Regions from separate parts of the Promicromonospora sp. NPDC060204 genome, predicted to be linked through region 2. Evidence: predicted binding sites of a transcription regulator. Region 2 holds the regulator's gene; the other holds the start of a gene.
What was found. The regulator HspR, encoded in region 2, represses chaperone genes until heat shock. The targets are predictions, from matches to a motif close to AAGTTGAGTCNNNNNGACTCAACTT.

Region 1: dnaK (molecular chaperone DnaK) is a predicted target of HspR. The motif match lies at 2,207-2,231, and genes of this name have one in related genera.

Annotation. Positions count from the first base shown of each region.
Region 1 covers NZ_JBHWZO010000049.1:445-3,850, forward strand. The annotation lists gene grpE (nucleotide exchange factor GrpE) at 1-262, opposite strand, end outside; gene dnaK (molecular chaperone DnaK) at 259-2,124, opposite strand; gene ACFWEJ_RS08830 (GNAT family N-acetyltransferase) at 2,275-2,817, shown strand; gene ACFWEJ_RS08835 (hypothetical protein) at 3,016-3,288, shown strand; gene ACFWEJ_RS08840 (dipeptidase) at 3,290-3,406, opposite strand, start outside.
Region 2 covers NZ_JBHWZO010000387.1:593-3,998, forward strand. The annotation lists partial or broken gene ACFWEJ_RS27705 (sigma-70 family RNA polymerase sigma factor) at 1-250, opposite strand, end outside; gene ACFWEJ_RS27710 (hypothetical protein) at 522-1,289, shown strand; gene ACFWEJ_RS27715 (DUF1540 domain-containing protein) at 1,343-1,669, opposite strand; gene ACFWEJ_RS27720 (heat shock protein transcriptional repressor HspR) at 1,833-2,285, opposite strand; gene ACFWEJ_RS27725 (DnaJ C-terminal domain-containing protein) at 2,375-3,385, opposite strand.

The DNA.
Region 1 (3,406 bases), on a different contig from region 2:
CCTTGGCCTTGAGGACCGCGGACGCCTCGGCGGCGTCACCGGAGGGCTCGAAGTCGAGCCCGGCCAGCGGGTCGCCCGACGCGTCCCCCTGGGCGGGGGTCGCGGCGGAGTCGTCCGCCGCGGCGGCGTCGTCCGCCGGAGCGGGCTCGGCCGGGCGCGCCTCGTCGCCGGAGGCGTTCACCTTGCGCTTGTCCGTGAACTGGAAGGGGTGCTCCCCCGAGCCCTCGGGCTCGGGGGGTCCCTGCTGGTGCTCGTCCGTCACTTGCGCTCGTCCTCGTCGTCCACGATCTCGGCGTCGACGACGTCCTCGTCGTTGGCGGACTGGGCGTTCGCCGGCTGCGGGTTGCCCTCGGCACCCTGCGCCGCGGGCTGCTCGGCCGCGTACAGCGCCTCGCCGATCTTCTGCGACGACGCGCCGAGCTTCTCGTACGAGCTCTTCACGGCGTCGGCGTCCTCGGCCTCGAGCGCGGCCTTCACGGCGGCGATGTCGGCCTCGACCTCGGTGACGACCTCGGCCGGGAGCTTGTCGCGGTTGTCCGCGATCTGCTTCTCCATGGAGTACGCGAAGGCCTCGGCCTGGTTGCGGGTGTCCGCCTCCTCGCGCCGCTTCTTGTCCTCCTCGGCGTGCAGCTCGGCGTCCTTGACCATGCGGTCGATGTCGTCCTTGGGGAGCGCGGAGCCGCCCGTGATCTTCATCGACTGCTCCATGCCCGTGCCACGGTCCTTGGCGGACACGTGCACGATGCCGTTCGCGTCGATGTCGAAGGTGACCTCGATCTGCGGCACGCCGCGCGGGGCCGGCGCGATGCCGGTGAGCTCGAAGACGCCCAGCGGCTTGTTGTCGCGGGTGAACTCGCGCTCGCCCTGGAACACCTGGATCGCCACGGACGGCTGGTTGTCGTCCGCCGTGGAGAAGACCTCGCTGCGCTTGGTCGGGATCGCGGTGTTGCGCTCGATGAGCTTGGTCATCACGCCACCCTTGGTCTCGATACCGAGCGAGAGCGGGGTGACGTCGATCAGCAGGACGTCCTTGCGGTCACCGGAGATGACACCGGCCTGCAGCACGGCGCCGACGGCGACGACCTCGTCCGGGTTCACGCCCTTGTTGGGCTCGCGGCCACCGGTGAGCTCCTTGACGACCTCGGTCACGGCGGGCATACGGGTGGAACCACCCACGAGCACCACGTGGTCGATGTCGGAGACCGAGATGCCGGCGTCGCGGATCACGGCGTGGAACGGCGCCTTGGTGCGGTCGATGAGGTCCTGCGTCATCTGCTGGAACTGAGCCCGCGTGAGCTTCTCGTCCAGGTGGATGGGGCCGTTCTCGCTCATCGAGAGGTACTGCATCGAGATGTTGGTGCTCGTCGCGGACGAGAGCTCCTTCTTGGCCTGCTCAGCGGCCTCACGGAGGCGCTGCAGGGCGATCTTGTCCTTCGACAGGTCGACGCCCGAGGAGTTCTTCACCTGCTTGATGAGGTGCTCCACGACGCGCTGGTCCCAGTCGTCACCACCGAGGCGGTTGTCGCCGGAGGTGGCGCGCACCTGGATGGTCGAGAAGTCGTCCTCGTCCTTGCCCACCTCGAGGAGGGAGACGTCGAACGTGCCGCCACCGAGGTCGAAGACCAGGATGAGCTCGTCCTCCTTGCCCTTCTCCAGGCCGTAGGCGAGCGCGGCCGCGGTGGGCTCGTTGACGATGCGCTTGACGTCCAGGCCGGCGATCTGGCCGGCGTCCTTGGTCGCCTGACGCTCGGCGTCGTTGAAGTACGCCGGGACCGTGATGACGGCCTCGGTGACGGGCTCGCCCAGGTACTCCTCGGCGTCGCGCTTGAGCTTGCCCAGGATGCGGGCCGAGATCTCCTGCGCGGTGTACTTCTTGTCGTCGATGTCGACGGTCCAGTCCGTGCCCATGTGGCGCTTGACCGAGGAGATGGTGCGGTCCACGTTGGTGACGGCCTGCCGCTTGGCGACCTCACCGACCAGGACCTCGCCCGTCTTGGAGAACGCGACCACCGAGGGGGTGGTCCGCGAGCCCTCCGCGTTGGCGATGACGGTGGGCTCCCCGCCCTCGAGGACCGCCACCACCGAGTTCGTCGTACCGAGGTCGATACCTACTGCGCGTGCCATGTCTGCTGCCTTCCTTCGACAGATTGAGTCTGCTGCACTCAACTTAAGCCGGTGTCCGCGAGGAAGCAAGCCGACCCTCGCAAAGTTGAGTCCACTTCACTCAACTATGAGCGGGGCTGAAAAGTTCCCGGCGGGATTATCGTGAGCAGCATGCCCTTCCATGCCGCACTGACGGCCGACGTCGCGCTGCGCGAGCTCAGCAAGGACGACGCCGTCGCGCTCGCCGACGCCTACGTCCGCAACCGCGCGCACCTCGCCCCGTGGGAACCCGAGCGGCCCGAGGAGTTCTACACCGCCGACTGGCACCGGGAGCGCCTGTGGACACAGGTCCTGGAGAACTCGACCGGCCGCGGGCTGTACACCGTGCTCGAGTCGGACGGCCTGATCGTGGGCCGGCTGAACCTCACCGACGTGGTCCACGGGGCGTTCGAGAACGGGCACCTCGGCTACTGGCTGGACGCCGGATACACCGGGCGCGGCCTGATGACCAGGGCCGTCGGGGCGCTCGTGGCCCACGCCCGGGACGACCTGGGCCTGCACCGCCTGCAGGCGGCCACGCTGCCGCACAACACGGCGTCGCAGGCCGTGCTGACGCAGGTCGGCTTCGAGCGCATCGGGTTCGCGCCCAGCTACCTCAAGATCGCCGGCGAGTGGCAGGACCACGTCGTGTTCCAGCTCATCCTGCACGGTTGATCCGGCCGGCCGGAGCACCACGACACCCCGCCGTCCGCCATCTTTTCGCCCCTGTCAACAGGCGCGACGCTCTCACGTGCGGTACACAAGGGTGCACGGCCGAGGCCACAGGGGGTGGGGCATCGGACGAGTACCCCGCGGGCCAGCCCGCGGGTGCCTGATGCCCGGGACTCCGGGCCCCGACCGGGGGAGACCACCATGGCAAGCATCCACGGGAGCTCGTTGTCGATCGCGCTCCTGACAGCGCTGCTCGATCCCGAAGAAGACGGCCTCAGATCACCTCACGTCCAGGACCTGCTGCAGGAGGCGCTCGAGACGCGCGAGGACGCACGCGACGTGATCGTCGCGCTGCTCGCGTCGTCCGGGTCGATGCTGCGGCAGATCAGCTACCACAACGAGCAGGAACCCCTGGAGTCGCTGCAGAAGGTGGCCCTGGGCTTCCAGCGCAAGGTGGTCCAGCTCCCGAGCTGAGTCACCCCTGTGCGGTCCGGGCCGCCACCGACTCCGCGTCGCGCAGCACCCGCAGCGTGTTGCCGCTGGTCAGCTTGCCGAGGTCGGCGTCGGACCAGCCGTTGTCCGCGAGGGCCGC
Region 2 (3,406 bases):
GGCCGAGGACGGACTCGATCTCGTCGTCGGTGCTCGGGCGGGTGCGCGCGGCGCCGCGCGACACGTCGAACGACCGGTGGCGGACCATCGTGTACAGGTACGGGCGGAACCCGGCGTCGGGGCCGACCCCGCGGCGCAGCATCTCGAACAGCTTGCTGAACGCGTCGGCGACGACGTCCTCCGCGTCGGCGGCCGGGACGTACTGGCGGGCGAGGGCACGAGCGGCGGCCGAGTGACGCTCGTAGAGCACGCCAAAAGCATCACGGTCACCTGACCTGACCTGCAGGATCAGTTCCGCGTCGCTAGGGGTTTCCCCTGTGCTGCTCTCGACTTGCCTCACGTCTACCCAGACTCTCGCGGTGGTCGCGCTGCCGTTGACTGTCGCCGTCCTGCCAAGACTATAGAGCCAGGCGCAAGATTTAGGGGGTGGAATTCCAGATTCCGGGGTGATGCCCGGGTGAAGTCCGGCACGTCACCTCCGAAGGTGCGTCATGATGTATCCCCGTGAGGGTCCCATCAGTATGAGCGAGGCACAGCAGGAGGCGCGGGTGCGTGTGCACGACCTGCGCGAGCGGTGGCGCGCTACGAGTCTGGCGTCGGTATGGATCCGGCCGAACGACTGGGAGCACCCCGCCGCAGAAGCGCTAGCAGAGGCACTGGCCGAGGGCCGTGGCGTGATCGCGCCGGCCGAGCGGCTCGGTGCGGCGCGCGCCGGTGTGGGTGCCGGGATCACCGAGGCCCTGGACGACGTCGCCTGCCTCTACGCCGCCTTCGGGCGCCCCACGGACGTCGGCGCGCTGCGCGCCGCGGCGATCGGCTGGGTCGGGGAGCGCGAGCGCGTGCCCTACCAGATCGCCACGCACGACCCCTCGACCGGTCTGCCCACGGGTGAGTACCTGGGCGAGCGGCTGCGCGAGACCTACGGCGTGGCCCAGCGCACCGGCTCGACCGCGGGCGAGTCCCACTGCCTGCTGGTGCTCGACGTGGGCCTGGAGAACCTCGACACGTGGCAGCGCCTGGCGCGCTCCGCCGCGATCGGCCGCACCCTGCACCAGGTGTTCGGCGAGGGCCACCCGATGGCCGCCGTGGGCGACGGCACGTTCGTGGTGCTGTGCGAGCGCGGTCCGACGACGGCGGAGCTCGGCCAGTCGCTGCGCCGCGTCGTGGAGCGCAACGCCGAGGTGCTCGGCCTGACGACAGAGGTGCGCCGCCCGACCCGGGTGTGGGTCGAGCGGCTCCCCGGGACGCACGGCGACGCCCTGCTCCTCCTGGACCACCTGGCGCGCTGAGGGCCCGGGTGCTCGACGACGAGCACCCGGACCCTCGGCCCTGCCGGACGTACTCAGACCTGCTGCGCTGCGCCGTTCGGCTCGAAGGTGAGGCAGTCGGCGTGGCCCGGGTCCTCGGGGCCCGGTCCGACGCGGATCGACGTCGCGTTGCACTCCAGGTGGTCGTTGTGGGTGCACTCCGCGCGCTGGCAGGCGCCGACGTGGGCGATCACCTTCTCCAGGCCGCCCTTGGTGCTCAGCGGGATGAACGTGGCACAGGCGGCGTCGCCCGCGTGCCCTCCGATGGTGACGGCGCCGGCGTGGCAGCCGTGCTCGTGGTTGTACCCGCAGCCGTCGATCGAGCACTCGACGACCTCGGGCATTTCCATCAGCGTGCTCATGGCATCTCTCCTCGCTCGGTGCGTCACTCCTGCGGAATACACCGATCGTATTCCGAAATGGTGGATCGCGTAGAGCAAGGAATGCCTTACCTATACTCGGGCGTGCATTCTTGATTAACGAAAGAATGGCATTGCTGAAATCAGCCGCGCACCGAGGAAGCGGTCACTCCTCGCGCCGCGGGGCCGGCCGCCAGAGCACCACGGCGCCCCCGCCGGCGGCACGGTGCTCCAGGTCCACGCGCACCGCCGCGCTGCGGACGCGCTGACCACGCTGGACCACCACGACGTCGCCCGCCGCCGGCCCGGCGGCGAACACGCGCCCCTCCTCCTGGACCCGCATCAGCAGGTCGCCGAGGCGCTCCTCCAGGACGGAGACGTGCGCCTCCAGGTCGAGGATCCGCTTGATCCCGGCGAGGTTGATGCCCTCGCCCTGGGCGAGCCGCTGGACCTGGAGCAGGCGTGCGACGTCGCGCCGCGAGTACCGGCGGCCGCGGCCGCGCGTGCGCCGGGGCACCACGAGGCCGAGGCGGTCGTACTGCCGCAGGGTCTGCGGGTGCATGCCCGCGAGCTCGGCGGCCTTGGACACGGTGAGCACGGGTGTGTCGTCGTCGACCATGCGCACCTCCGAAGTCTCTTTTGCACTGTTGGTCCGGGCAGGTTAGCCGAACCCGGTGCGGCGGGGCAGCCGCCCCACCGCACCGGTCGTCATTCCGCCGCCCGCGCGGCCAGCCCGGCGCGCACGTCCTCGCCGTCGCTCTCGGCGGCGAACGTCTCCAGCGCCTGCCTGGCCTTCTTGCTGAGCTTCTGCGGCACGGCCACCTGCACGGTGAAGAGCAGGTCACCGGTCGCGTTCGCGGTACGCACGCCACGGCCCTTGACGCGCAGCACCCGGCCCGACGGCGTGCCTGCGGGCACCTTGAGCCGCACGGTGGCGCCGTCCAGGGTGGGCACCTCCAGCGTGGTGCCGAGCGCCGCCTCCGCGAACGTGACGGGCACGGTCATGCGCAGGTCCACGCCGTCCAGCGTCCAGACCGGGTGCGGCGTGACGTGCACGGTGACGACGAGGTCCCCCGCCGGACCGCCGGCCACCCCGGGCCGGCCCTTGCCGCGCAGCCGGATCTTCTTGCCGTCGTTGATCCCCGCGGGGATCCGGGCCGTAATGGTGCGGCCGTTGACCTCGAGCTCCGCCGTCGTACCCTCCACGGCTGCCCGGAACGGCAGCGTGACCTGGGCGGCGACGTCCGCGCCCGGGGTCGGGGTCGTGTATCCGGTGGTTCCCGCGCCGTAGGCCGTCCGGCCTGCGCCGGCGCCGAACATGGAGCCGAGGATGTCCTCGAAGCCGCCGTTCCCACCCTGCGGGTAGCGGACGCGCGGCCCGCCCCGGCCGCCCGTGCCCTGGGCGCCGCCGAACATGGCGCCCATGATGTCCTCGAACCCGCCGGCCCCGGCACCGCCGGCACCCGCCGAGAAGCGGGCGCCGCCCGCCATGGCGCGCACGGCGTCGTACTGGCGGCGCTGCTCCGCGTCGGAGAGCACCGCGTAGGCCTCGCCGATCTCCTTGAACTTGGACTCCGCCGCGGCGTTCCCCTGGTTCTGGTCGGGGTGGTACTGGCGCGCGAGCTTGCGGTAGGCCTTCTTGACGGCCGCGTCGTCGGCGTCCTTGGACACGCCCAGCACGGCGTAGAAGTCCTTCTCCATCCAGTCCTGACCGGTCATGGCACCTCCTTCCGCACTGTG